2 linked regions of the Aromatoleum aromaticum EbN1 genome follow. The protein of the gene in region 1 interacts with the protein of each later gene in a pairwise test. Links are inferred from orthologs where the notes say so. Each region holds a gene or a part of one and is shown in the gene's direction. Other genes may lie near its edges.

Region 1 (14,944 bases):
TCGAGCAACGTTTCGCCATAACCGTTGAACACCTGGAAATGCAGGTAGGACGCGGTGTCCGACAGGATTGCGCGCGACAGCGGATATGACAGATCGAGCTGCGAACTGCCCCCGTGCGTCGAGTGGCGCAGGCGCAACTGAGCGAGAAACCCGTCGTCCCGGCCGAAACGCACTCCGAGCTCGCCATAACCGCGATAGCGGTGGATGTCCGGGTTTTCGTCGCGATCGAGGTAGCCCCATATCTTCGGGGTAATGCCGACATAGGATTGCCGCTCGCCAACGCGATGACGCCAGTCCAGCGACGCGAACAGCGTGTCGAGGCTGCGCGAGTTCTCCCGGTCCCGCCCGTTCGATTCGTGCTCGTAGCCCGTGCGTACGGTGATGCCGTGCTGGCGGTCGGGGTCGGACGCGAGTCGCCACTCGTAGAACAGCGACGGCCGGTAGCTCGTGTCGCGGAACGGCTTCGAGTCCGAACGCAGGTCCCACACCGAAGTCTGCGTGTAACCGAAATGCAGGCCGCGCAACGGCGGCAGCAGTTCGGCGACGGGGCCTTCGGGCTCGAAGATGCGGTACTTGAAACTGAGCTGGAGGCGCGCCGAGCGGCCGGCCCCGCCGCCGACGAGGAAGTACATCGGCTCGTTGACCGACAGCGCCGGGGCCGGCGGAAGTGTCGCCGCAGGCAGGACTGGCTCCTGCGCAGCCTTGGCCACGTCGGCGCCGGGCGGCGCGGCAGCTTCCTGCGCGATCAGCAGCAGGCGCGACGAACCGCGATCGGCGAGTTCCACGACTGCTGCTCCCGTGAGCTGCTCTGGCCAGTTCAGCACGTAATCGCGCCGGAACGCGGCGCCCTCGTTTGCCCCTGCGGCCAGCAGTTCCACGGCGACCCGCTGTTCACCGACTTCGATGACGGCTTCGAGACGATCCGGCAGCGGCAACTCGTCGGAAGCGTCACGGACGATCGAAATGTTCAGCGGTTGCCCGGCGACCACACGCGTGGCGAAAGCCGCCAGCAGCCATTCAGCCCGGGCTGCGGGCGCACCAAGAAGCATCGCGGCCGCGACCGCGAGCACGGGAATTCGCATCCGGGGTCTCCTGTAGGGCTGACCGGCGCCGGCCTTCAGCGGCGGAAGATCCAGAGGATAAGGCTGATCACGATCGAGACGATCAGCCCGGTCGTCAGCGGAAAATAGAAGCCGAAGCCTTCCCGCTCGATGTGGAAGTCGCCGGGAAGCCGGCCGAACGGCAGGCGTGAGAGCCACGGCCAAAACAGGCCCGCGGCAACCAGGATCAAGCCGAGGACGATCAGCAGGCGTTGCATGAACGGGACGACGTTCGTTGCGGGCGCCGGCTCCTCGACGGAACCGGCGCCCGGACAGGACCTTACTCCTGCGCAGCGGCAAACTGCCGCTGCTCGAAGGCGTCAACCACCGACACGGCAGTGATGTTCACGAGCCGGCGCACGGTCGCCGACGGCGTCAGGATATGCACAGGCAGCGCCGCGCCAAGCAGCATCGGACCGACCGACACACCGTCGCCGTTCGCGATCTTCATCAGGTTGAACGAGATGTTCGCCGCGTCGAGGTTCGGCATCACGACGAGGTTGGCTTCGCCGGCGAGCATGGACTCCGGGTTCGACTTCTTGCGGATATCCGGCGACAGCGCCGAATCGCCGTGCATCTCGCCATCGCATTCGAGACCCGGAGCGATGCGGCGGAGGATCTCGGACGCCTCGCGCATCTTGCGCGCGGAGGTCGAACGCGAGCTGCCGAAGTTCGAGTGCGACAACAGCGCGACGCGCGGCTCGATGCCGAAACGGCGCAGCTCTTCGGCGGCCATCCGGGCGATTTCAGCGACTTCCTCGGCGCTCGGATTCTCGTTCACGTACGGATCGGTGATCGCGAGCATGCGCTTGGGCAGCAGCAGCAGGCTCATCGCCGCGAACAGCTTCGAGCCCTTCTTCAACCCGATGACGTCCTCAACGGTCTTGAAGTGGTAATCGTAGGAGCCGAAAGTGCCGCACACCAGCGCGTCGGCGTCGCCGCGACGCAGCACCATGCAGCCGATCAGCGTCGTGTCGCGACGCATCTTCGCCTTCGCCAGTTCGGGCGTCACGCCGTCGCGGCACATCATGCGGTGGTATTCCTGCCACAGCTCGCGGTAGCGCGGGTCGGACTCGGGATTGATGATGTCGAAGTCGCGTCCGGGCACGAGGTTCAGGCCGATCTTCTGGATGCGCATCTCGATCACGCTCGGCCTGCCGATCAGGATCGGCCGCGCGAGTTCCTCGTCGATGACGACGCGGGCAGCATGCAGCACGCGTTCGTCCTCGCCTTCGGCGTACAGCACGCGCTTGAATTCGGCCGGAATCCGCTTCGCCGCGGAGAACACCGGCTTCATGACAATGCCCGACTGATAGACAAAATCCGACAGGCTCGCCGCGTACGCCGCAAAATCCTCGATCGGCCTGGTCGCGACACCCGACTCCATCGCCGCCTTTGCGACCGCGGGCGCGATCTTGACGATCAGGCGCGGGTCGAACGGGCTGGGAATGATGTAGTCCGGGCCGAAATGCAGGTCGGCGTTGCCGTAGGCGGCAGCGACGATGTCGCTCTGCTCAGCGCGCGCGAGTTCCGCGATCGCCTTCACGCACGCGAGCTTCATCTCCTCGGTGATCTTCGTCGCGCCGGCGTCGAGCGCGCCGCGGAAGATGAACGGAAAGCACAGCACGTTATTGACCTGGTTCGGATAATCGGACCGACCGGTCGCGATGATGCAGTCCGGACGCGCTTCCTTCGCCACTTCGGGCAGGATTTCCGGGTTCGGGTTCGCGAGCGCGAAGATCAGCGGCTTTTTCGCCATCCGCTTGACCATCTCGGGCTTCAGCACCCCCGCGGTCGACAGGCCGAGGAACACGTCGGCGCCCTCGATGACTTCGCCGAGCGTCGTCGCATCGGTGCACTGCGCGTAGCGGGCCTTGTTCGGCTCCATGTTCTCGTCGCGGCCGACGCGGATCACGCCTTTGGAGTCGCAGACGAACACGTTCTCGCGCTTCACTCCGAGCCCGACCATCAGGTCGAGGCATGCGATCGCCGCCGCGCCTGCGCCGGAGCACACCAACTTGACTTCGCCGATGTCCTTGCCGACGATCTTGAGACCGTTGATCAGCCCTGCCGACGAAATGATCGCGGTGCCGTGCTGATCGTCATGGAAGACCGGAATGTTCATCCGCTCGCGCAGCTTCTGCTCGATATAGAAGCACTCGGGCGCCTTGATGTCCTCGAGGTTGACGCCGCCGAGCGTCGGCTCGAGCGACGCGATGATGTCGATGAGCTTGTCCGGGTCCCGCTCGGCGAGTTCGATGTCGAACACATCGACGTTCGCGAACTTCTTGAACAGGCAGCCCTTGCCTTCCATGACCGGCTTCGACGCAAGCGGGCCGATGTTGCCCAGGCCGAGCACCGCGGTGCCGTTCGTCACGACGGCGACGAGATTGCCACGTGACGTCAGTTCGCGCGCCTGTCCCGGGTCCGCGACGATCGCGTCGCACGCCGCGGCCACGCCCGGCGAGTAGGCGAGCGCGAGGTCACGCTGGTTCGTCAGGCTCTTGGTGGGAACAACTGAAATTTTTCCGCGGGTCGGCGAACGATGATAATCCAGTGCCGCGGTGATGAAATCCTGATCCATTGCGCTCCCTCTCGTGCTAATTGGGTTGTCTTTGTTTATGAACGTGCGGAAAAAGCTCTGCGCTCGCACCGGCGCCTCGCCAATCAATGAGGAATGTCCGCAACGATGTGGCTTGTTCTGATCGAATGGCCGGCATTGAACCGGGCATCGCAGCGGATCGGGCTCGGCGCCCGCATGACGGCGGCTTCATGCGACAGCCGCTGACGCCACCTTTGACGAGGCGAAAGTTTAGCGCAGCCGCCCAGCCTTGGGCAGAGGGATGTCAGGGCAAACCGGCATGGCGGCGCGCGCCATCTTCTGGCTTGGTGTTCCGGCGCGGCGTCGGCGTACATCGACACGTAACCGTGGACATTTTTTGGCACAATCGCGTGGCAGCCCAACCAGGAAAACCAAGATGCGACGCGTGGTGTTCAATCAGAAAGGCGGAGTCGGCAAGTCGACCATTACCTGCAACCTCGCGGCGATCAGCGCCCACGAGGGCAGGCGTACGCTGGTCGTCGACCTCGACCCGCAAGGCAACTCGACCCAGTATCTGCTCGGCCGCTCCAGCGGAGAGGTCGACACGACGCTGGCGGATTTCTTCGACCAGACGCTCAACTTCAAGCTGAACCCGAAAAAGACGAGCGAGTTCATCGTCCCGAGTCCTTTCGAAGGGCTCGACGTGATGCCTTCGCACCCTGGGCTCGAAGATCTGCAGGGCAAGCTCGAGTCCCGCTACAAGATCTACAAGCTGCGCGATGCGCTCGAGGAGTTGGCCGGCCGCTACGACTGCATCTACATCGACACGCCGCCGGCGCTCAATTTCTACACCCGCTCCGCGCTGATCGCCGCGGAGGGCTGCCTGATTCCGTTCGACTGCGACGAGTTTTCCCGCCGCGCGCTGTACTCGCTGTTGGAAAACGTGCAGGAAATCCGCAGCGACCACAATCGCGACCTGCAGGTCGAAGGAATCGTCGTCAACCAGTTCCAGGCCCGTGCCGCACTGCCGCAAAAAGTCGTCCAGGAACTGATCGACGAAGGCCTGTCGGTGCTGACGCCCTATTTGTCCGCGTCCGTGAAGATCAAGGAATCCCACGAGCAGGCGCGGCCGATGATCCATCTCGACGCGAAGCACAAGCTCACGCAGGAGTACGTTGCGCTGCACGACTCGCTGGCGCGCAAATACGGCGTCTGACGACGGCGCGGCCCGCCGGCATCGCGCGCGACCGAAGTCACGCGGGATCGAGCTTCGCGACCGCGAGCATCAGCCACTTGACGCCGGCGGCGCCGAAGTTGATCTGGAGTCGGGCGTCCGAGCCGCTGCCTTCGGCGGCGACGATCACGCCCTGGCCGAACTTGGCGTGGGTGACCAGCTGACCCACACGCAAGCCGCCCAGATCGCGGCTGCGCGAAACCGGTTGTTCCGGCGCCTTCGCCACCACGCCGCCGCGCGACGGCTGATAGTAGCCGCCGAACCCGCTGCGCACCGCGCTCGTGCGCGGATTCGGCGGTGACAGCCACTTCGTGAGTTCCTCCGGAATTTCCTCGAGAAAGCGCGAACGCAGGTTGTAGCGCGTCTGCCCGTGCAGCATGCGACTCTGCGCGAACGACAGGTAAAGCCGCTGGCGTGCCCGCGTCACCGCTACATACATCAGCCGCCGCTCCTCCTCCAGCCCTTCCGTCTCCATGATGCTGTTCTCGTGCGGAAACAGCCCTTCCTCGAGGCCCGACAGGAAAACCGCATCGAATTCCAGCCCTTTCGATGAATGCACCGTCATCAACTGCACCGCGTCGCTGCCGGCATCGGCCTGGTGCTCCCCGGCCTCGAGCGATGCGTGCGCAAGAAAGTCGGCGAGCAGCGCATGCGCCATGTCCTGCGCATCGGCCTGCACGCCTGCTTCGGCAACGAAATTCGCTGCTGCATTGATCAGTTCATCGAGGTTTTCGAGCCGCTCCTGGCCTTCCTTCTCGTTGCGGAAATGATTGCGCAAGCCCGACACATCGAGCACATGGTCGACGAGTTCCGGCAGCGGCAGCTTTGCGGTGTCGCGCCGCAGGTCTTCGACCAGGCGCACGAACTGGGCCAGCACGGTGCCCGGCTTCCCCGCCACATGCGGCACTGCCGCGTACAGGCTGCTGTTCCATGTGCGCGCCGCATCCTGCAGCGCCTCGATCGAACGGGCGCCAATGCCGCGCGTCGGAAAATTGACGACGCGGCTGAACGCGGTGTCGTCGTCCGGATTGGCGATCAGGCGCAGGTACGCGAGCGCATGCTTGATTTCCTGCCGCTCGAAGAAACGCAGGCCGCCGTAGACGCGGTAGGAAATGCCGCTGGAAAAGAGCTGGTGCTCCAGGACGCGCGACTGCGCGTTCGAGCGATACAGCAGCGCGATGCCGGAACGGCTCATGCCGTCGCGCACCAGCGACTGGATTTCGTCGACGATCCAGCGCGCCTCGTCCAGGTCGCCGCAGGCCTCGAACACGCGGATCGGCTCGCCGGCGCCGCGTTCGGTCCACAGATTCTTGCCGAGACGGCCGGCGTTATGCCGGATGATCGCGTTCGCGGCATCGAGGATGTTGCCGTGCGAACGGTAATTCTGCTCGAGGCGGATAACGTTGGCGACGTGAAACTCGCGCTCGAAATCGCGCATGTTGCCGACGTCGGCGCCGCGGAAACGATAGATCGACTGGTCGTCGTCGCCGACGCAGAACAGCTTCGCTGCGCCGTCGCGACCCGTGTCGGCAAGCAGCTTCAGCCAGCGGTACTGGAGCCGATTCGTGTCCTGGAATTCGTCCACGAGGATGTGGCGGAAACGCTGCTGGTAATGCTTGCGGATCGGCTCATTGCGCTCCAGCAGCTCGTAAGTGCGCAACAGCAGCTCGGCAAAATCCACGACAGACTCGCGCTGGCACTGCGACTCGTACTCGATGTACAGCTCGACCCGGCGGCGCGTGTAATCGTCCCAAGCTTCGACGGCATGGGGACGCAGCCCGGCTTCTTTCTGGCCGTTGATGAAATGCTGCAGTTCGCGCGGCGGGAATTTCTCGTCGTCGACGTTCAGCGCCTTCAGGAGCCGCTTGATCGCGGCGAGCTGGTCGCCCGAATCGAGGATCTGGAACAGTTGGGGCAGGCCGGCGTCGCGGTGGTGAGCGCGCAACAAACGGTTGCAGAGTCCGTGAAACGTGCCGATCCACATGCCGCGCGCCGACCGGTTGAAGCTCAGCGGCAGCATCGCGGACAGGCGCGCGAGCAGTTCCTTTGCCGCCTTGTTCGTGAAAGTGACGGCCAGGACACCTTGCGGATCGACCTGCCCGGTCTGCACGAGCCACGCGATGCGCGTCGTCAGGACGCGGGTCTTGCCGGAACCGGCGCCGGCCAGGACCAGCGCGTGTTGCGGCGGCAAGGTAACGGCCTGGAGTTGTTCGGGATTGAGGTTGGCGAGCAGATCGGACATTCGGTTTTCTCTTGGGGCACAGCGAATTTTAACCGGGACGCGAGGGAAACTTCGGGCTCGCTCGGAATCGCGATCGCGACAACGTAAAAAATGGCACTGTTGCATCGGCACAACAACGACGTTGATTTGCCCCGGACGATCCTTTAGTTTGAAATTGTGCAACGCAGCATCCGTTTGCGTTTTATCAAGGAATTACCTCCTTGAGCGGCGCAGAATTCGCGAAATTTTTGTATGTTGCACCGCATTAACAGCGCCTCGAACGGTGGACTTACAAGGTCTGTCCCGGCGCAAAAGCCGACAAGGCCGACAAGCTCACAGGAGAACCAATCATGAAGACACCCAAGCTCTTGCCCTGGCATGCGCGCAAAGCCGGCATCCCGATCGAACGGGCCACCACCCTCTGGCATGAAGCGGTGCGCGAAGCCACCGTGGCGACCGGATGGGTCGGCAATGCCGAGTACTGGGGCGAAGCGATGAATGCCTTCCTCCGTCTGCTCGAAGAAGAAAAGGAGCACTTCTGCGCGCCGTGCGTCACCCCGTTCGTGCGCAGCCAGAATCGTCTCTGGCGTCTGCCGCTGACCGCGATGGAAGACCTCGTGTCGGCTGTCTCGGCCAGTTGGCAACGTTATTCGGCCATCGCCCGCAAGGCTGCGTAAGCACTCCGATCCGGTCCGGGCGGCAGCACGACCCCGGGACGCGTCCCGGGCGCCTCAAAGCCTCGAGGCATTCGCGTTTTCAAAGCATTTTCTGCCGGATTTCCCGCAATCCGGCGCGCAACCCGGGCAGCGCCGGCTTCGCGATATACTTGCGTGTTTTCCACGCACCCACGCCAGCCCCCCATGCAGGACAAATACACTCCCGCCGCAGTCGAAGCCACCGCCCAGCAGCACTGGGAAAGCACGCAGGCATTCAAAGTCGCCGAGGACGCCGGCAAGCCCAAGTATTACTGCCTGAGCATGTTCCCGTACCCGTCGGGGAAGCTGCACATGGGGCACGTGCGCAACTACACGATCGGCGACGTCCTCGCGCGCTACCACCGCATGCGCGGCTTCAACGTACTGCAGCCGATGGGCTGGGACGCGTTCGGCATGCCGGCGGAAAACGCCGCGATCCAGAACAACGTGCCGCCGGCGAAGTGGACCTACGCGAACATCGACTACATGAAGACGCAGTTGAAGCGTCTCGGTTTCGCGCTCGACTGGTCGCGCGAACTCGCCACCTGCAAGCCGGATTACTACCGTTGGGAACAGTGGCTGTTCACCCGCCTGTACCAGAAAGGGCTGATCTACAAGAAGCTCGGTACGGTGAACTGGGACCCCGTCGACGAGACGGTGCTCGCAAACGAGCAGGTCATCGACGGCCGCGGCTGGCGCAGCGGCGCCCTCATCGAGAAGCGCGAAATCCCGATGTACTACATGAAGATCACCGCCTACGCGGATGAGCTTCTCGAAGCGCTCGACACGCTGACGGGCTGGCCCGAGCAAGTCAAGCTGATGCAAAAGAACTGGATCGGCCGCTCGGAAGGCGTCGAAGTGCATTTCCCGTATGAAGTGTCGACGATCGGCGCTTCTGGTGTGCTGAAGGTGTTCACGACCCGCGCCGACACGCTGATGGGCGCGACTTACGTCGCCGTCGCTGCCGAACATCCGCTGGCGCTCCAGGCTGCGGTGAACGACCCGGAACTCGCGGCCTTCATCGAGGAATGCCGGCATGGCGGCGTCGCCGAAGCCGATCTGGCGACGATGGAAAAGAAGGGCATGCCGACAGGCCTGCGCGTCGTGCACCCGCTCACCGGTGAGCACCTGCCGGTATGGATCGCGAACTACGTGCTGATGGGCTATGGCGAAGGCGCGGTGATGGCGGTGCCGGCGCACGACGAGCGGGATTTCGCATTTGCGACGAAGTACCGGCTGCCGATCCGGATGGTCGTGAGATCGACGCGCGACGCGTACACCGACACGGTCGCGCCGTGGCAGGACGCGTATGCCGAGCAGGGCCGGCTGGTCAATTCCGGCAAATACGACGGCCTGCATTTTCACGATGCGATCGAAGCGATCGCTGCCGAGCTCACCGCGAAAGGCCTCGGCGCGAAGCGCACGCAGTACCGCCTGCGCGACTGGGGCATCTCGCGCCAGCGCTACTGGGGCTGTCCGATCCCGATGATCCACTGCGCCGATTGCGGCGACGTGCCGGTGCCGGACGAGCAACTGCCGGTCGTGCTGCCCGAGGACGTCGCCGTGACCGGCCGCGGTTCGCCGCTCGCGAAAATGCCCCGGTTCTACGAATGCGACTGCCCGAAGTGCGGCAAGCCGGCAAAACGCGAAACCGACACGATGGACACGTTCGTCGAATCGTCCTGGTACTTCCTGCGCTACGCCTCGGCGGACAACGGTCAGGCGATGGTCGACGAGCGCGTCAATTACTGGGCGCCGGTCGATCAGTACATCGGCGGCATCGAGCACGCGATCCTGCACCTGCTGTATTCGCGCTTTTTCACGCGCGCGATGCGCGACGAAGGTCTCGTGAATGTATCCGAACCGTTCACGAACCTGCTGACCCAGGGCATGGTCGTCGCCGAAACCTATTATCGCGACGCCGACGGCGGCAAGAAGCAGTGGATCAATCCAGCCGACGTCGAAGTCGAGCGTGACGAGAAAGGCCGCATCGTCGCCGCAAAACTCACTGCCGACGGCGCACCGGTCGTCATTGGCGGCATCGAGAAAATGGCGAAATCGAAAAACAACGGTGTCGACCCGCAAGCCCTCGTCGATCAGTACGGCGCCGACACCGCGCGCCTGTTCATCATCTTCGCCGCGCCGCCGGACCAACAGCTCGAATGGTCGGACTCCGGCGTCGAAGGCGCGTACCGCTTCCTGCGCCGGGTATGGAGCTTCGGGCACGCTTTCGTCAGTGAGTTCCGTCCCCAATTGCCGGCGGATCGCCAGCTCGACGCTGTCCAACTGCCGGAAGCGCTCGCCGCAGTGCGGCGCGAGATCCACGTCTGCCTCAGGCAGGCGAATTACGACTTCGGCAAGCACCAGTTCAACACCGTCGTCTCGGCCGCGATGAAAATCCTCAATGCCCTCGAAAAGGCGCCGCGTGACGTCGCGGCGGCCCACGCGCAGGTAGCGGAGGAAGGGCTCGACATCCTGCTGCGCCTGCTCGCGCCGATCACGCCGCACGTCGCGCATGCGCTGTGGCAGGACTGCGGCTTTACCGGCGACGTGCTGCATGCGAGCTGGCCCGAACCTTCCGAAGACGCGCTCAGGCAGGACGAGATCGACCTCGTGCTGCAAGTCAATGGCAAGCTGCGCGGCAGCCTCCGGGTCGCCGCCGGCGCAAGCAATTCCGCCATTGAAGCGCTCGCTCTCGGTTCGGAAACAGCGCAGAAATTCATGGAAGGCAAGCCGCCGCGCAAAGTCGTCGTCGTGCCCGGCCGCCTCGTCAACATCGTTGTCTGAGCGATGGTGATGAAGTCCGCCCCTACCCGTCGCCGCCTGGTCCTGGGGTTCGGCACACTGGCGGCCGCTGCGCTGCTCGGCGGCTGCGGATTCAAGTTGCGCGGCCCGCAGCCGCTCGCGTTTTCCAGCATTTACCTCGGCGTCAGCAGGCAGTCAGACCTCGGCGCGGCGCTGCATCGCCGCATCGTCGCAAACGGCAACACGACGATCACGGACGACCCGGCAAAAGCCGAGGTCAGGCTCGAAATCCTGCGCGATCAGACCGAGCGCGAGATCCTCACGCTCACCGGAGGAGGCAAGGTGCGCGAGTATCAGCTCCAGCGCCTCATGAGTTTCCGGCTCGTCGGCCGCAACGGCAACGAATGGATTCCCGTGACGACGATTTCCGCGCGGCGCGAATACAACTTCGACGACGCCCAGATCCTCGCCAAGGAACAGGAAGAAGCCCTGCTGTTCCGCGACATGCAGATCGACCTCATCGACCAGTTGATGCGCCGCCTGGCAGCCGCGAAGCCGTGAACCTGCGTCCCGAACAGCTTTCCGCACATCTGGCAAAGCCGCTCGCCCCGCTCTACCTGCTGCACGGCAACGAGCCGCTGCTGGTGCTCGAAGCTGCCGATCTGGTGCGCGCCGCGGCGCGCCGCCAAGGCTTCGACGAACGTGAAACGCTGGTCGTCGGTCAGGGTTTCCGGTGGGAAAGCCTGAGCGCCGCTGCAGGGAATCTGTCGTTGTTCGGCGGCTCGAAGCTGATCGACCTGCGCATTCCCGGCGGGAAACCCGGACGCGACGGCGGCGACGCCCTTCAGCGTTATGCGCGCAGCCTCCCCAGCGGTATCGTGACGCTGATCACGCTGCCCGAAGTCGACTGGGCGACGCGCAAGACTGCGTGGTTCACCGCCTTGTCGCAACTCGGCGTGACGGTCGAACTCAACGCACCGGAACGCGAACGCCTTGGAGAATGGATCGCGGTCCGGCTGGCGCGGCAAAAGCAGACGGCAAGCCCGGAGGCGCTCGCTTTCATCGCCGAACACGTCGAAGGCAATCTGCTCGCCGCGCACCAGGAAATACTCAAGCTCGGCCTGCTCCATGCGGAAGGAAGCCTCAGCCTCGAGGATGTCCAGAATGCGGTGCTGAACGTCGCCCGCTACGACATTGCCAAGCTGCGCGACGCGCTCGTCGAAGGCGATCCCGTGCGGTGCACGCGTCTCCTCGAAGGGCTGCAGGGCGAAGGCGCCGCACCGCCGCTGGTGCTGTGGGCACTCGCGAACGAAATCAGGATGCTGGCCAAGCTGTGCGCCGGAAAAACGGCTGGCCAGCCGCTTGCAACGCTGTTCAAGGCGGAACGAATCTTCGACGAACGGCGCAAGTACGCGCTAAGCAGCGCGCTGGGGCGGGTTCGAACCGGCACGCTTCGCGCAGCATTGCTGCACGCGGCGAAGATCGACCGCATCATCAAGGGGCTCGCTCCAGGCGATGTGTGGGACGAATTCCTGCAGCTGGCTATGCGACTCGCGCGACGCTGACCGGTCCGCTCACCTCCCTGCAGGCGCGCACACTGGCGGGTGCCGGTCGATCGATGCTTTAATCTTCTTTTGCACGGCAACATCGAGAATCCGATGGACATCCACGACTACATGCAGACTCTGGGCCGCCAGGCACGTGCCGCCTCGCGCGTGCTCGCGACCGCTTCGACGGCAGACAAGAACGCCGCACTCGTCGCGATGGCCGCGGCCATTCGGGAACAGACCGGGGAACTGCTCGCGGCGAACGCACGCGACCTCGACGAGGCGCGCGCCGCGGGACTCGAAGCGGCGCTGATCGATCGCCTCACCCTGACCGCCAAGGGCATCGAGGCGATGGCCGAAGGGCTCGAACAGGTCGCAGGACTGCCCGACCCGATCGGCGAGATCACCGATGTCAAGCGTCGCCCATCGGGCATCCAGGTCGGCAAGATGCGCGTGCCGCTCGGTGTCATCGGCATCATCTACGAAGCGCGCCCCAACGTCACCGCCGACGCCGCGGCGCTGTGCCTCAAGTCCGGCAACGCCGCGATCCTGCGTGGCGGCAAGGAGGCGCTGCACTGCAACCAGGCGATCGCGCAGTGCGTCAGGACAGGACTCGCTGCTGCCGGGTTGCCGGAAACTTCGGTGCAGGTCGTCGAGACCACCGACCGTGCCGCGGTCGGCCACCTCATCACGATGCCCGAGTTCGTCGACGTCATCGTTCCCCGCGGCGGCAAAGGCCTGATCGAACGCATTTCGAAGGAAGCGCGGGTGCCGGTCATCAAGCACCTCGACGGCAACTGCCACGTCTATATCGACCGCGATGCCGATGTGGCGAAAGTCGTGCCGATCGTCGAAAACGCCAAGACGCAGCGCTACGGCACCTGCAACACGGCGGAATCACTGCTCGTCGCCCGTGAGGTCGCGCCGCGCCTGCTGCCGGAAATCGGCCGGATGCTCGCGACGAAAGGCGTCGAGATGCGTGGTTGCGAGCAATCGCTGGCAATCCTGCGCGCAGCCGGGATCGCTGCGGACAAGTTGCGCGCCGCGAGCGAGCAGGACTGGTCGGAGGAATATCTCGCGCCCGTCATTGCGGTGAAAGTGGTCGCCGACCTCGACGAGGCCATCGCGCACATCAACACCTACAGCTCAGGGCATACCGAAGCGATCGTCACCGAAAACTACACCAGCGCGATGCGCTTCCTGCGCGAGGTGGACTCGTCCTCGGTGATGGTCAATGCTTCGACGCGCTTCGCCGACGGCTTCGAATACGGCCTCGGGGCGGAAATCGGCATCTCGACGGACAAGATCCACGCCCGCGGCCCGGTGGGACTCGATGGGCTGACGAGCCAGAAATGGATCGTCTTCGGCAACGGAGAAATCCGCGGCTAAAAAGGCCAGCTGCCGCGTCTCGCCTTCAGCGCGCGCGTCCCGAAGGGCTGCCGCCTGCGACCGCTCGGGGAGCACCTCGTCTCGTCGTCACGGGCGAGGATCCCGACAACCGGAAGCCTGCGGCCGCCTCGCGGGTCCTGAATCTCTCTCGACACTGCATCGCGGACCATGAACCTCCCCCCGACCGCTTCATCCGGCGACCCTTTCGCCGCAATCCTGGCCGTGCCGTTCGGCGCGTTCGGCATCCGGGTTGCGGGAAACGTCATTCACGAGCTCGTCTTCCTTCCCCCGGGCACTCGTGCAATACCGCCTGACTGTGCACTCGCCGAGCGCGCGGTGATCCAGATCCATGCGTGGCTGGAAGACCCGGATCGTCCCTTCGACCTGCCCCTGGCGACACGTGGCACGTTGTTTCAGCGGCGAGTATGGGACGCGATCGCGGCAATCCCGCGCGGCGAGACGCGGCAGTACGCACATCTTTCGAAGGCGCTCGCCAGCGCCGCCCGAGCGGTCGGCCAGGCCTGCCGGGCAAACCCGTTTCCCCTCGTGATTCCCTGCCATCGCGTCGTGTCCGCGACCGGCATCGGCGGATTTGCCGGCGCCTCCGGAGGCTACCTGATCGACGCAAAGCACTGGCTTCTCGCTTTCGAGGCAAACCAGTGAGCAGAACCGAACATCACGCGCCGGAAACGCCGGCCACCCGTTTCCTGAAGCAGCATCGCGTGGCCTATACCACGCATTCCTACGCCTACGAACCTCATGGCGGAACAAAAGTGTCCGCCCGGGAACTGGACGTCGACGAACATGCGATCGTCAAGACGCTGGTAATGGAAGATGAAAGCGGCGCGCCGTTGATCGTATTGATGCACGGCGACCGAAAAGTATCGACGAAGGAACTTGCACGGCAAGCCGGCCGGAAACGCATCGAGCCCTGCACTCCGGAAGTCGCAAATCGCCATTCAGGTTATCTCGTCGGCGGCACTTCTCCTTTCGGCACGCGAAAACGCCTGCCGGTATTCATGGAAAACTCGATCGTCGATCTTCCACTCGTCTATATCAACGGTGGCCGGCGAGGATTCCTGCTCGGGATATCTCCCCGGGAAATTCTGCGAGTATTGCAACCCCGGCTTGTCAGCGCCGGAATCTAGCCCGCACCCGTCCACAGCGTTTTAATTCTCCGGATTTAATGGCAAAATAATTGGCAGTGACCATGAGTATGGATTTTTGCATTTCATTCCCGACCCATTGCCGTCATAACTAACTAACCCGATATCTGGAGAGATCATGGACCTGCCCACTTTGTCGCTGACTGAATTGCGACGCCTGCAATCGAAGGTGGAAACGGAAATCCGCCGGCGCAGCGATAACACTCGCCGCGAACTGATCAAGAAAATGCAGAAAATGGCGGCGGACGAAGGTCTGTCGCTCAGTGACCTTATCGGCAGCGCCCCGGCGAGCGACGACAAGCGCA
Region 2 (14,816 bases), 1.2 Mb from region 1 along the record:
TCGAAGCGGAAGCCCAGCGGCGCCAGCCGGGCCGCGATCAGGTCGAGGCAGCCGCAATCGTCCGGAGTGACGGAAGAACGCGAGATGAGTTCGCAGGCGAGCGTGAAAGTGGCGCCGGATGAAGCATGAGTCATTGTTTTCGGTAATTCGTGGTGTCGTTCAAGGCTTCGCGCTGTCGTCGAGGTGCAGCGCGAAGTCACTGAAAGGCCGTTTTTCCGGCTCTTTTGGCGCGAAATCGAGTGTTGGCGAATCGTCGCTGCCGTCCTGCGCATCCGGCACGTTGCCGAACTGCGCATTGTTGATCAGCCACGAGAGGTTCGTCGGGGAGTCCGCGTTTGCGGTCGCTTCCTCGAACGTCACCGTGCCTTCGTGGTAGAGCCGGTACAGATCCTGCTCGAAGGTCTGCGACCCCGGCGCCAGGCTCTGCTGCATCGCTTCCTTGACCTCGTTGAGTTCGCCGCGCTCGATGAGTTCGGCGACGTGTCGCGTGTTCATCAGGATTTCGACCGCCGGAACGCGTACGCCATCGGGCTTGCGCACCAACCGCTGCGAGACGATGCATTTGAGCGCCACCGCCAGGTCGAGGAACAGCAGCGAGCGGTTTTCGAGCGGGAAGAAGTTCACGATGCGGTTGAGCGCATGGTAGGCGTTGTTCGCATGCAGCGTCGCGAGGCACAGATGGCCGGTCTGGGAATAGGCCAGCGCCGCCTGCATCGTCTCGCGGTCGCGGATTTCGCCGATCAGGATGCAGTCGGGCGCCTGACGCATCGCGTTGCGCAGCGCGTCGTGCCAGCTGTGGGTGTCGATGCCGACTTCGCGCTGGTTGACGATCGACTTGCGGTGCTTGAAGAGGTACTCGATCGGGTCCTCGACGGTGAGGATGTGGCCGGAACGGTTCAGGTTGCGGTGATCGATCATCGACGCGAGCGTCGTCGACTTGCCCGAGCCGGTCGCACCGACGACGAGCACCAGCCCGCGCTTCTCGGTGACGACTTCGGCGAGCACCGGGGGCAGGCCGAGCGAATCGAGCATCGGGATGTCGCCCTGGATGTAGCGCACGACAATGCCGATGCTGTGCCGCTGCCAGAACAGGTTGACGCGGAAGTTGCCCAGTTCGCGGCGACCGAACGAGAGATTGAGCTCCCTCACGCGTTCGAACGTGTCGATCTGCTCCGGCGTCATCATCTCGTAGATCATCCGCTTGATCATGGGCGGCTCCATGACCTGCTGGTTGATCGGCATCGTGACGCCCTGGATCTTGATATGGATCGGGGCGCCGGCCGAAATGAAAATATCGGATGCGAGTTTTTCCGCCATCAACTGGAACAGTTTGTCGAAAATCATCGCGGCGGGTCTCCGGAACGGAAAAGGGGAGGGCGGACAGCTGAACCAGCCGGACTGCCTGTCCGCCCGGCTCAGCGACAGCCTGATGTGCGGAGATCAGGCGCCGCGCAGCAGTTCGTTGATGCCGGTCTTGGCGCGCGTTTGCGCATCGACGCGCTTGACGATCACCGCGCAGTACAGGCTGTACTTGCCGTCGGCCGACGGCAGGCTGCCCGGCACGACGACGGCACCGGACGGGACGCGACCATAGGTGACCTCGCCGGTGGCCCGGTCGTAGATCTTGGTGCTCTGGCCGATATACACGCCCATCGACAGCACCGCGTTCTCTTCGATGATCACGCCTTCGACGACTTCGGAGCGTGCCCCGACGAACACGTTGTCCTCGATGATCACCGGTCCTGCCTGCACCGGTTCGAGCACGCCGCCGATGCCCACGCCGCCCGACAGATGCACGTTCTTGCCGATCTGTGCACACGAGCCGACCGTCGCCCAGGTGTCGACCATCGTGCCTTCATCGACGTAGGCGCCGATATTCACGTACGACGGCATCAGCACGACGTTCCGGCCGATGAAGCTGCCCCGACGCGCGACCGCCGGCGGCACGACGCGAAAGCCCCCTTCGCGGAACTGCTCCGGCGTGTAGTCGCCGAACTTTGTCGGCACCTTGTCGAAATACTGGTTCGTGCCGCCCGCCATGACTTCGTTGTCGGCAAGGCGGAACGAGATCAGCACGGCCTTCTTGATCCACTGGTTGACGGTCCAGTTGCCGTCGATCTTCTCGGCGACGCGCAGGCGCCCGGCGTCGAGTCCGGCGATGACCGATGCGACCGCGTCGCGCACGGCTGCCGGCGCCGCGGAAGGGGAGAGGTTCGCACGGTTCTCGAACGCATCGTCGATGATCTTTTGCAGGTCTTGCATGGGGAGTTTTCCGTTAGGGGAGAGATTGGCAGAAAGCGGCGATGCGCTCGGCCGCCTCGACGCATTCGGCAGTCGGGGCGACGAGGGCGATGCGCACGAAGCCGGCGCCCGGATTGACGCCGTTCGCCTCGCGTGCGAGGAAGCTGCCCGGCAGTACCGTGACATTATATTCACCCTGCAGGCGCCGGGCGAACTCGGTGTCCGGGATCGGCGTCTGCGCCCACAGGTAGAAACCGGCGTCGGGCCGTTCGACTTTCAGGTGACGCGCGACGAGCGCCGTGACGCGATCGAACTTCTCGCGGTACAGCCGGCGGTTGTCGACGACGTGCGCTTCATCGTTCCAGGCCGCGACCGAAGCGGCCTGCACGGCCGGATTCATCGCGCAGCCGTGGTAAGTGCGATAGCGCAGGAAAGCCTTCAGCACGGCGGCGTCGCCGGCGACGAACCCGGAACGCATGCCCGGCACATTCGAGCGTTTCGACAGGCTCGAGAACGTCACGAGATTGCGGAAGTCGCCGCGGCCGAGCTGGTGTGCGGCCTGCAGCGCGCCGACCGGTGGCGCGTTCTCGTCGAAATAGATCTCCGAATAGCACTCGTCTGCGGCGATCACGAAGCCGTGGCGGTCGGAAAGTTCGAACAGGCGCGCCCACTCCTGCAGCGACAGCACGCGTCCGGTCGGATTGCCCGGCGAGCAGACGAACGCCAGCTGGACGTCGCGCCACACCGATTCCGGCAGCGAATCGAAGTCCGAGCCAAAACGGTTTTCAGGCAGATTGTTGAGGAACACCGGTTCGGCGCCGGCCAGGAGCGCCGCGCCTTCATAGATCTGGTAGAACGGGTTCGGGCACAGCACTTTCGCTGCGCCGCCGCGGCTGTCGACGACGCACTGCGCGAACGCGAACAGCGCTTCGCGCGATCCATTGACCGGCAGCACCTGGGTCGCGACGTCGACCGCGGGCAGCCCGTAGCGCCGCTCGAGCCAGCCGGCGATCGCGCCTCGCAGCGCGTCGCTGCCCTGAGTCGCAGGATAGGCCGAGAGACCGTCGAGATTGTCGACCAGCGCCTGCGTGATGAAGGCCGGCGTCGCGTGCCGGGGCTCGCCGATCGACAGCCGGATCGTGTCCAGGCCGGCAGGCGGGGTGAGCCCTTCGAACAGCTTGCGCAATTTTTCGAAAGGGTAGGACTGCAGTCGGTCGAGGTTCGGATTCACGTCAATTGTGTCGGCATATTTCGGGACGTCGGCCGCGGGGGCCGTGGATCGGGGATGTTATCATGGCGCGCTTTCGACAGCCCTGAACCGACCGTTCACCCCCGTTCCGACGTGCGTCTTTCCAAGCTCAAACTCGCCGGTTTCAAGACCTTCGTCGACCCGACCACCGTCCTTACTCCCGGCAACCTCGTGGGGGTCGTCGGGCCGAACGGCTGCGGCAAGTCGAACATCATCGACGCGGTGCGCTGGGTGCTCGGCGAAACGCGCGCGAGCGCGCTGCGCGGCGAGTCGATGCAGGACGTGATCTTCAACGGCTCGACGACGAGAAAGCCGGTGTCACGGGCGAGCGTCGAGCTGGTGTTCGACAACGCCGAAGGGCGCGCAGCGGGCCAGTGGTCGCGCTATGCCGAAATCTCGGTCAAGCGCGTGCTCGACCGCAGCGGCGAATCGACGTATTACCTCAACAACGTCCATGTGCGCCGCAAGGATGTCATCGACCTGTTCCTCGGCACCGGGCTCGGGCCGCGCGCCTACGCGATCATCGAGCAGGGCATGATCTCGCGCATCATCGAGGCACGGCCCGAGGAGGTGCGCGGCTTTCTCGAAGAAGCGGCAGGCGTCACGAAATATCGTGAGCGGCGTCGCGAGACCGAAGGCCGGCTGTCCGACGCGCGCGACAACCTCGCCCGGCTCGACGACATCCGCATGGAGCTTGGCGAGCGCATCGGCCACCTCGACGCGCAGGCCGCGATCGCGGCCCGTTTCCGCGCGCTGAGCGCGGCGCATGCCGAGCGCCAGCAGCTGTTGTGGCTGCTCAAGCGCAACGATGCGCGCGGCGAGCAGGCGCGATTGCAGAGCAAGTTCAACCAGCTGTCGGCGAAGATGGAATCCGACAGTGCGCGCCTGCAGGAACTCGAAAACGCGGTCGAATCGGGCCGCGCTGCGCATTTTTCGGCATCCGAGGCGATGCACGCGGCACAGAGCGACCTCGTCGCGATTTCCGCCGAAGTCAGCCGCCTCGAAGCCGAGCTTCGGCACCTCGAGGACGCACGCAAGCGTATCGATGCCCGTCTCGTCCAGCTTGCGACCGACGAAGCACACTGGTGCGCGCGCAGTGAAGCGCTCGGCAGCGATCGCGAGCGCTGGAGCGCATTGCTGGACAACGCCGTGCTGCGTGCCGAGCAGGCCGAAGCGCGCCATGCCGAAGTCGCCGAGCGCTTGCCGGAAACCGAATCGGCACGCCAGGCGGCAGACGCGACCGTCGCGGCCGCACGCCGTGAACTCGGCCAGACCGAGCAGCAGCTGCGCGTCGGGGAGGCGAACCGGGCAAACACGATGCGTGCGCTCGACGCGCTCGCGCTGCGCCGGACGCGCCTCCTGGGCGACAGCGGCGCGATCGAGGGGCCGGACGAGGCGGCGCTCGCGCAGCAGGAAGCCCGGCTGGACACCGTGCGCGAGGAGCACGACGCCCGCCAGCAGGAACTCGCGCAGACGCAAGCACGCCTGCCTCAGGCACAGGCGGGGCTGAAGGCCGCACTGGACGACGAACGCCAGGTGCAGCGCCGGCTGACCGAACTGCGCGCGCGGCGCGACGCGCTGGTGCAACTGCAGGCGAAAGTGCAGTCGCAGGGGCAGCTCGGCGACTGGCTGAAGCGCCACCGCCTCGCCGAGCTGGCGCCGCTGTGGCGCGCGCTGCGCGTCGATGCAGGCTGGGAAACCGCTGTGGAGGCGATGCTGCGCGAACGGCTTGCGGCGCTCACCGGTGCCATCGATGACGCTACCCGGGCGATGTTCGACGAGACACCGCCGGCCGCGTTCGCAGTCGCGTTCCCGGACGGGGACGACGTGAAGCTCCCGCCGGTCGAACCTCCCTCCGGCGCGACTGCGCTGATCGACCGGGTGCACCTGCCGGAAGCGGCGCTGCGTCCCGCGCTCGCAGACTGGCTGCACGGCTGTTTTGCCGTCGATGCACTCGAACCGTGGCTCGGCCGGCGTGCCGAACTCGCTCCCGGCACCTGCCTCGTCGGTCCGCGCGGGCAGATCCTGACGCGCCACGCGCTCGTCCATTACGCTCCGGACAGCCGCACCCACGGCGTCATGGAACGCCAGCGCGAAATCGACACCCTCGCGGATCGCCAGCGCGAGCTGGAAGCCGAGGCGCAGCAGGCGCACGACGCGCTGCTCGAAGCCGAAGCGATCGCGGCAAACCTGCAGGAGCGCGACAACGCGCTGCGGCGCGAGCTGCAATCGATGCAGCAGCAGATCCACACCGAACAGGTCGCGCTGCTGAAGCTGACCCAGGCGCGCCAGCGCGCCGACGAGCGCCGCGCCCAGCTCACGCGCGATCTCGACGACCTTGTGCACCTCGAAGCCGGCGAGCGCAATCAGCTCGCGCGTGCCGAAACCGAACAGGCGCGTTCAGCCGAGCTGGCCGAACTGCAGCGCGAGCGGCTCGACGCCGCAATGGAAGTGCTTGCCGAGCGCGACAGCCTGCTGCGCGAGACGCGCGCGCTCGAGCAGGCGACGGCGCGGGAGCTGCAGGAAGCGCGCTTCTCCGAGCGCGAGTGCGCCGGCAAGCTCGATGACATCGCCCGCAACGCGGAACTTGCGAGCGAACAGCTCGACCGCATCGCCGCCGAGCTCGACGCCCGCCGACGTGAACTCGACGCGACCGACTGCAGCCACAGCCGCGAGGCGCTGCAGGAAGCGCTGACGCTGCGTCAGAGCCGCGAGACGGCGCTTTCGGCGCGGCGCGACGCGCTCGAACAGACCGCGTCCCTGCTCAAGCAGACCGAGGAGCTGCGCCTGCGAACCGAGCAGGAGGCGACCCCGGCGCGCGCCCGCATTGCCGAGTTGCGGCTGGGCGTCCAGGCGGCGGAGCTTGCCGCCGCGCAGTTCGACGAGCGCCTCGCTGAAGCGCAGGCGGACGAAGCGGCGCTGCAGCCGCTGCTTACCGGCGATGTGCGCGAGAACGGGCTGGTGCGTGAAGTGGCACGGCTCGCGCGCGAGATCGCCGAACTCGGACAGGTCAACCTTGCGGCCCTCGACGAGCTGCGCAGCGCACAGGAACGCAAAGGTTATCTCGACGCGCAGAACGAGGACCTGAGCCAGGCGATCGTCACTCTCGAGGACGCGATCCGCCGCATCGACCGCGAAACGCGCGAGCAGCTGCAGGACACCTACAATACCGTCACGCAGCATTTCGCCACGCTGTTCCCGCAGCTCTTCGGGGGCGGCCAGGCCCGGCTGGTGCTCACCGGCGACGAGATTCTCGACGCCGGCATCCAGATCGTCGCCCAGCCGCCGGGCAAGAAAAACACCTCGATACACCTGCTTTCGGGCGGCGAGAAAGCGCTGACGGCGATTGCGTTGGTATTCTCGATGTTTCAGCTCAACCCTGCGCCCTTCTGCATGCTTGACGAGGTCGACGCGCCGCTGGACGATACCAATACCGAACGTTACTGCGGGATGGTAAAACGCATGTCATCGCAAACGCAGTTCATTTTCATCAGCCACAGCAAGATCACGATGGAAATCGCGCAGCAGCTGGTCGGCGTGACGATGCAGGAACAGGGCGTTTCACGGGTCGTGGAAGTGGATATCGAAGAGGCGCTGCGCCTGGCCGAGCCGGCCGCAGCCTGACACACGAACGGGCGCTGCCGGCCTGCCCGCACCACCGGCGGCGACCGATTCTTTTTGTTTACAGGACAACTGGTGACGATTCTCGCCGGCGGCGGTGAAGCGTTCACAACGGGAATGAAGATGGACAGCGAATTGCAGATCGGATTGGCCGCGCTCGGCATCACGGCAGTCGTGGGCATCATCGCGTACAACAAGTGGCAGGAACGCAAGCATCGGCGGCAGGCGGAGCAGGCCTTCAAGTCCGAGCACCGCGACGTGCTGCTCGAACCGCAAGAGGCCCCGCAGGGCGAACGCGTCGAACCCTGGACGACCGAGTTTCCCTCCCCGGACGCGAATCCCGCTCCGGCGTCGATTCCCCATCCGGCCGCCCATGGCCCGGTAGGGAGGGTGACGCCCGGATTGCCGCCCGCGATCGATCCGCGCATCGACTGCGTGATCCGCATCGAATCGATCGAACTGCTCCATGCTCCGCGCCTGTGGACGGCGCAAAGCGAACAGTTGCAGGGGATCTCGAAGCCGGTGCGCTGGTTCGCCTTCGACGACGCCGAAAACCTGTGGCGCCCGCTGACCGCCCATTCTGCCGGCTCGTTCCACTGGTTCTGCGCCGCGATGCAGCTCGTCGACCGGCACGGGGCGATCGGCGAAAACGACTTCATGCATTTTTCCGGCGGCGTGCAGCGCGTCGCGGAGCAATTCCTCGCAGTGCCGACCGATCTGCCGACGCGCGCCGAAGCGCTGCGCAATGCCGCTGACCTCGATCAGTTCTGCGCCGGCGTCGACGTCCAGATCGGCGTCAACATCATCAGCCACAACCAGCCTTTCGCCGGCACGAAGATCCGCGCGCTGGCCGAAGCGAGCGGCATGACGATCGGTGACGACGGCGCGTTCCACGCCCGCGACGAAAGCGGCCATACGCTGTTCACGTTGTGCAACATGGAGCCCGCGCTCTTTGCCGCTGATGAGATGCGCAACCTGATGACGAACGGCCTGACGTTCGTCATCGACGTGCCGCGCGTCGCCAACGGCGTCGTCGTGTTCGACCACATGATGCAGCAGGCGAACCATATGGCCGACGCGCTGCAGGGCAATGTCGTCGATGACAATCGCGCACCGTTCGGCCCGGACGCGGCGCTGCTGATCCGTTCGCAAATCCAGCAGTTCCAGGCGCAGATGGCCGATTCCGAAGTCCCCGCTGGCAGCCCATTGGCATTGCGCCTGTTCTCCGCCTGATGTCCGCTTCGCCTGAAGACTTCGAGCGCGCCGCACAACTGCGGCGGGAGCTCGAAGCGCACGATCACGCGTACTACGTCCTCGACGCGCCAACGGTTCCCGATGCGGAATACGACCGCCTGTTCCGCGAACTCGACGCGCTGGAACGCCGGCACCCCGAGCTGCTCGTGCCCGATTCGCCGACCCGGCGCGTCGGCGGGGCACCGGTGCCCGGGCTCGTGCCGGTGCGCCACGCGGTGCCGATGCTGTCGATCCGCACCGAAACCGACACCACCAGCGGCGGCGTGATCGCGTTCGACACGCGCGTGCGCAACGCGCTCGAACTCGGCCCGCACGCGCCGCCGGTCGAATACCTCGGCGAGCTCAAGTTCGACGGCCTCGCGATCAGCCTGCGCTACGAAAACGGCATGCTGGTGCGCGCGGCCACGCGCGGCGACGGTTACACCGGCGAGGACGTCACACACAGCGTGCGCACGATCCGGCAGATCCCGTTGCGGCTCCCCGGCCGGCCACCGGCGCTGATCGAGGTGCGCGGCGAGATCTACATGCGGCGCGATGCGTTCGAACGGCTCAATGCGCGGCAGAGCGAAACCGGCGGCAAGGTGTTCGTCAACCCGCGCAACGCGGCGGCCGGCGCCGTGCGCCAGCTCGACGCGCGCATCGCCGCGCGGCGACCGCTGTCGTTCTTCGCGTACGGATTCGGCGAGATTGGCGAGAGCGGCGGCTGGAACATGCCAGCGACGCAGGGCGAGATGCTCGACGCGCTCGATGCGCTCGGCATTCCGGTATGCGAGCACCGCGTCGTCGCGTCCGGGCCGGACGGGCTGATCGCGTTCCACGACCGCATCGCCGCGGCGCGGGACAGCCTGCCCTACGACATCGACGGCGTCGTCTACAAGGTCAATCGCTTCGACCTGCAGCGCCGCCTCGGTTTCGTCACGCGCGAACCGCGCTGGGCGGTCGCGCACAAGTACCCGGCGCAGGAAGAGATCACCGAGCTCGTCGATATCGAGATCCAGGTCGGGCGCACCGGCGCGCTGACTCCGGTCGCACGGCTGAAGCCGGTCTTTGTCGGCGGCGTGACGGTGACGAACGCGACGCTGCACAACGAAGAGGAAATCCAGCGCAAGGGGCTGCTGATCGGCGACCAGGTCATCGTGCGCCGCGCGGGGGACGTCATTCCGCAGATCGTCGCGCCGGTCGTCGAGCGCCGCAACGGCAGCGAACGCCCGTTCGTGATGCCGCAGACGTGCCCGGTGTGCGGCTCGCACGCCGAGAAGCAACCCGACGAGGCAGTGACGCGCTGCTCGGGGGGGCTTTTCTGCCCAGCGCAGCGCAAGCAGGCGCTGCTGCATTTCGCCGGCCGCCGCGCGATGGACATCGAGGGGCTCGGCGACAAGCTCGTCGACCAGCTCGTCGACGGCGGCATCGTCAGCACACCGGCGGATCTGTACCGGCTCGGGCTGGTGAAGCTTGCGAACCTGCCGCGGATGGCGGACAAATCGGCGGCGAACCTCCTCGCGGCGATCGAGAAGAGCCGCCATGCAACGCTGGCACGCTTCATCTTCGCGCTCGGCATCCGCAACGTCGGCGAGGCGACGGCGAGAGAGCTCGCGCGGCACTTCGGTTCGCTCGACGCGCTGATGGATGCCGATATCGAGCGCCTGCAGCAGGTCGCGGATGTCGGGCCGATCGTCGCGCACAGCATCGCCGGATTCTTCGCCGAAATGCACAACCGCGAAGTCATCGAGCAGTTGCGCGCGGCCGGCGTGCACTGGGACGAAGGTGTGCCCGCAGTCGCCGCTGACGGCCCCGCGAGCGGCAAGACTTTCGTGCTCACCGGCGCGTTGCCGACGATGAGCCGCGACGACGCGAAGGCGCTGATCGAGTCGCATGGCGGAAAAGTCAGCGGCTCGGTGTCGAAGAAGACCGATTACGTGGTCGCCGGCGCCGAAGCCGGCTCGAAGCTCGCGAAAGCGCAGGAACTCGGCGTGGCAATCCTCGACGAAGACGGCCTGCGCCGCCTGCTCGAACAGCCCGCCTGACCTACCCGATGCCTGCACCGAATCATTCAAAATGGAGAGTCACAGCATGAAGAAAGTCACGAAAGCAGTATTTCCGGTAGCCGGCATGGGCACGCGCTTTTTGCCGGCGACCAAGGCGAGCCCGAAGGAGATGCTGCCGATCGTCGACAAGCCGCTGATCCAGTACGCGGTCGAGGAAGCCGTCGCGGCCGGGATTACCGACATGATCTTCATCACCGGGCGCACCAAGCGCTCGATCGAGGATCACTTCGACAAGGCCTACGAGCTCGAAACCGAGCTCGAAGCCCGCGGCAAGAAGGAAATGCTCGCGCTGGTGCAGCGCACCGTGCCGAAAGGCGTGAACTGCATCTACATCCGCCAGTCGGAAGCGCTCGGGCTCGGCCACGCAGTGCTGTGCGCCGCGCCGGTCATCGGCGACGAAGCGTTCGCGGTGATCCTCGCCGACGACCTGCTCGACAACCCGGACTCTGCCTCGATCATGGAGCAGATGGTCGGCGTCTATAACTACAACCGCTGTTCGGTGCTCGGTACGATGAACGTGCCGCGTGAAGAGACGCGCCAGTACGGCATCGTCAGCACCGAAGCGCAGCAGGGTGACGTGCAGCGGGTGACCGGGATCATCGAGAAACCCAAGCCCGAAGATGCTCCGACGACGCAAGCGGTCGTCGGTCGCTACATCCTGACGCCGCGCATCTTCGACCACATCCGCGCGCTGCAGCCGGGCGCGGGTGGCGAATATCAGCTGACTGACGCGATCGCCGCGTTGCTGAAGGACGAGGCGGTGTTGTCGTACCAGTTCAAGGGCGTGCGCTACGACTGCGGCTCAAAGCTGGGCTACCTGAAAGCGACCATCGAACTCGGCCTGCGCCATCCCGAAATCGGCGAAGAGTTTGCGGCGTATCTGGCCGAACGAAGCTGATTTCCGCTGTGCCGGCCCGGTAGCGCCGCTGCGGGCAGATTTCAGGATTTCGCAGACAAAAAAAGCGCTGTCGAAGCAGCGCTTTTTTGTCGCCCGGCGGCATCCCGCGCGGGATGAGCGTCAGGCGTTTTCAGCTTTTGCCGCGCGTTTGCGCTCGTTCTCGGTCAGGTAACGCTTGCGCAGCCGAATCGACTTCGGCGTGATCTCGACGAGCTCGTCGTCGGCAATGAATTCGATCGCGGACTCGAGCGTTAACTGGATCGGCGGGATCAGCCGCACGGCTTCGTCGGTACCCGACGAGCGCACGTTGGTAAGCTGCTTGCCCTTGATCGGATTGACGACGAGATCGTTGTCGCGCGAATGCACGCCGATGATGATGCCTTCGTACACGGGATCGTTGTGCGTGAGGAACATCCGGCCGCGATCCTGCAGCTTCCACAGCGCATAGGCGACCGCGTGGCCGTTGTCCTGCGAGATCAGCACGCCGTTGCGCCGCTCGCCCATCGGCCCCGCCATCGGGCCGTAGCCGTCGAAGACGTGGCTCGCGAGGCCGATACCGCGCGTCAGCGTCAGGAACTCGCCCTGGAAGCCGATCAGACCGCGCGCCGGGATGCGGTATTCGAGACGCACACGGCCCTTGCTGTCGGACTGCATGTCCTGCAGTTCACCGCGGCGGCGGCCGAGTTCTTCCATGACGCCGCCTTGATGCTCTTCCTCGACGTCGACGGTCAGCATCTCGTACGGCTCGCACTTGACGCCATCGACCTCGCGGAACACCACGCGCGGACGGCCGACCGCGAGTTCGAAGCCTTCGCGGCGCATGTTCTCGAGCAGGATGGTCAGATGCAGTTCGCCGCGGCCCGACACCAGGAACACGTCCGAGTCGTTGGTGTATTCGACGCGCAGCGCGACGTTCTTCAGCAGCTCGCGTTCGAGCCGCTCGCGGATCTGGCGGCTTGTGACGAACTTCCCTTCACGCCCGGCCAGGGGCGACGAGTTGACCATGAAGTTCATCGTCAGCGTCGGTTCATCGACCGCGATCGGCTCCATGCCTTCGAGTTTCTCGGGATCGCACAGCGTGACGCCGATATTGACCTGATCGACGCCCGACACCAGCACGATGTCGCCGGCTTCGGCCGATTCCGTCTGCGTGCGCTCGAGGCCCTCGAAGGTCAGCACCTGGCCGATCTTGGCCTTGCCGCGATTTTCGTCACCGTACATCACGACGACTTCCTGGTTCGGACGGATGCGGCCGCGCTTGATGCGGCCGATACCGAGCTGGCCGATGTAGGTCGAATAGTCGAGCGAGCAGACCTGCAGCTGCAGTGGGCCGTCGGAATCGACTTCAGGCTGGGGCACATGCTCCAGGATCGCTTCGTACAGCGGCTTCATGTCGGTGCTCGGCTTCGCGAGGTCGAGCATCGCGAAGCCGTTCAGGCCCGACGCATACACGACCGGGAAGTCGAGCTGCTCTTCGGTCGCGCCGAGCTTGTCGAAAAGGTCGAACGTGTGGTTGATGACCCAGTCGGGGCGGGCGCCCGGACGGTCGATCTTGTTGATCACGACGATCGGCTTCAGGCCGAGCGCGAGCGCCTTGCGCGTGACGAAGCGCGTCTGCGGCATCGGGCCTTCGACCGCGTCGACGAGCAGCAGCACGCCGTCGACCATCGACAATACGCGCTCGACTTCGCCACCGAAATCCGCGTGTCCCGGCGTGTCGACGATGTTGATGTGAGTATCGCCATACTGGATCGCGCAGTTTTTCGACAGGATCGTGATGCCGCGCTCCTTCTCCAGATCGTTCGAGTCCATCACCCGTTCGGAAACCTGCTGGTTCTCGCGAAAGGTGCCGGATTGGCGCAGGAGCTGGTCGACGAGCGTGGTCTTGCCGTGGTCGACGTGGGCAATGATGGCGATGTTGCGGATGGAGCGGGACATTTGGGTCCAGAAGTCTTTGAAAAAGTTTTTAATTTTAGCACGGCCGCCGCATTGCAGCATCGCGCCCTTCACTCTTTTCGTGCCGACCAGGGAGCGAGGGGACCGTGGGGCCCATGCTAGAATCGGCGCCGTTTTTCTGGAGACCGACCCGATGCTCGCAATCATTGGCGGTAGCGGACTCACGCAGCTTTCGACGCTCGAGATCGCCCGCCGCGAAGTGGTACGCACCCCTTACGGAGAACCGTCCGGAGCACTGTTGTTCGGCCGCTTGCGCGAACGGGCGGTGGTCTTTCTCGCACGCCATGGCTACGGACATACGATCCCGCCGCATCTGGTCAATTACCGCGCAAACCTGTGGGCGCTGAAGCATGTCAAGGCCACGGCCCTCATCTCGGTGGCCTCGGTCGGCGGCATCCGCGACGATTTCGGCCCCGGCGCACTGGTCGTGCCTCACCAGATCATCGATTACACGTGGGGGCGCAAGAGTACGTTCTTCGAAGGTGGCGACGAGGGCGTGCATCACATCGATTTCACCCATCCGTACGACGAGCCGTTGCGCCAGCGGATTCTCGCGGCGGGCATGGCGACGGGGGAACACATCGTCAATGGCGCTGTGTACGCTGCGACGCAGGGGCCGCGCCTCGAGACGGCCGCGGAGGTCGACCGGCTCGAGCGCGATGGCGCGGAACTCGTCGGCATGACCGGGATGCCCGAAGCCGCACTCGCCCGCGAAATCGGTCTGCCCTATGCCGCGATCAATGTCATCGCGAACTACGCCGCCGGGCGCGGCGCGAGCGAAAAAGGCATTCTCTTCGACAGCATCGAAGTAGTGCTGCAGGATGCGATGGTGCGCGTGCGACGCGTCCTCGAGGAAGTCTGCAAGTCCTGACGAGGGTTCGTGCCTCTGTGGGCGCGCCGGCATCGTCCGAGCTTACCAATAGAAGGTCAGCGATCGCTGGCCGGTGCGCGCAACGCTGGCGCGTCGGGTTTGCTCGCGGCCGTTGGCCATCGCCGTGACACGGTAGTTGCCGGGGGGCAGTTTGGCCAGCATGAGCGGACCGTCGGCTCTCGCCTCGAGAACCTTGCGGCCCGTCGAATCGGCAATCGCGATGTTGACGTCGGCAAGATAATCACCTGACTTTTCGGCGAAAACGAGTTTGAGGTTGAAGTCCTGCGCGGATGCGAGGAGTTGGTTGCGCTCTTCCTCGCCGACGCCGCCGGTGATGTAGCGCACACCCTCGAATTCCCGCACATCGAGTACCGGACCCGCTTCCTGCGCCATTGCGGCGCCGCCCCACAACCCGGCGGCGAGAACCAGCAGACCGGCGGCGATGTTGTGTTTGTTCATCGGGATACCTCCTGTGTGGAAATCGCCCGAACGACGCGGTTCGCCGCCCGGGACGACCGAGCACGCCGGCCGCGACGGAAACCGGGTGCAGTTCAGCACCCCGCCGGCAGGGCAACCGCCCGCGCCTTCATGCGACTGGCCGATCGAAGGCGAGTTCCGGTCGCCCCGATCTCGAATTCGCATGCACGACGTTGCCCGCGGCCTTCCAGGCTCACGGCCGCT

The links.
Region 2: the proteins of leuS (region 1) and ligA interact in binary tests that used the Escherichia coli proteins (3 or more experiments, as listed by UniProt). The link is inferred for Aromatoleum aromaticum EbN1 from one-to-one orthologs.

The regions. Positions count from the first base shown.
Region 1 is NC_006513.1:2,589,077-2,604,020, reverse strand. What follows is about bases 7,652-10,779. They hold leuS (leucine--tRNA ligase), read left to right. Parts: upstream 7,652-7,957; coding sequence 7,958-10,579; downstream 10,580-10,779. Other genes in these bases: EBN1_RS12355 (LPS-assembly lipoprotein LptE), read left to right, coding at 10,589-10,779; EBN1_RS12365 (hypothetical protein), read left to right, coding at 7,652-7,774. Also shown: EBN1_RS12390 (phospholipase A), read right to left, coding at 1-1,082; EBN1_RS12385 (DUF2905 domain-containing protein), read right to left, coding at 1,118-1,318; EBN1_RS12380 (NADP-dependent malic enzyme), read right to left, coding at 1,381-3,684; EBN1_RS12375 (ParA family protein), read left to right, coding at 4,079-4,858; EBN1_RS12370 (UvrD-helicase domain-containing protein), read right to left, coding at 4,896-7,118; more of EBN1_RS12365, read left to right, coding at 7,448-7,651; more of EBN1_RS12355, read left to right, coding at 10,780-11,098; holA (DNA polymerase III subunit delta), read left to right, coding at 11,095-12,102; EBN1_RS12345 (glutamate-5-semialdehyde dehydrogenase), read left to right, coding at 12,196-13,473; EBN1_RS12340 (methylated-DNA--[protein]-cysteine S-methyltransferase), read left to right, coding at 13,642-14,136; ybaK (Cys-tRNA(Pro) deacylase), read left to right, coding at 14,133-14,621; EBN1_RS12330 (H-NS histone family protein), read left to right, coding at 14,758-14,944.
Region 2 is NC_006513.1:3,780,767-3,795,582, reverse strand. Bases 7,867-10,866 are described here. They hold ligA (NAD-dependent DNA ligase LigA), read left to right. Parts: upstream 7,867-8,343; coding sequence 8,344-10,389; downstream 10,390-10,866. Other genes in these bases: galU (UTP--glucose-1-phosphate uridylyltransferase GalU), read left to right, coding at 10,436-10,866; EBN1_RS18090 (cell division protein ZipA), read left to right, coding at 7,867-8,344. Outside these bases: dapE (succinyl-diaminopimelate desuccinylase), read right to left, coding at 1-134; EBN1_RS18110 (PilT/PilU family type 4a pilus ATPase), read right to left, coding at 160-1,344; dapD (2,3,4,5-tetrahydropyridine-2,6-dicarboxylate N-succinyltransferase), read right to left, coding at 1,441-2,262; dapC (succinyldiaminopimelate transaminase), read right to left, coding at 2,276-3,472; chromosome segregation protein SMC, read left to right, coding at 3,527-7,114; more of EBN1_RS18090, read left to right, coding at 7,235-7,866; more of galU, read left to right, coding at 10,867-11,308; translational GTPase TypA, read right to left, coding at 11,429-13,246; EBN1_RS18070 (S-methyl-5'-thioinosine phosphorylase), read left to right, coding at 13,398-14,135; EBN1_RS18065 (peptidase associated/transthyretin-like domain-containing protein), read right to left, coding at 14,178-14,594; EBN1_RS18060 (YbhB/YbcL family Raf kinase inhibitor-like protein), read right to left, coding at 14,806-14,816. UniProt on the Escherichia coli protein: DNA ligase that catalyzes the formation of phosphodiester linkages between 5'-phosphoryl and 3'-hydroxyl groups in double-stranded DNA using NAD as a coenzyme and as the energy source for the reaction.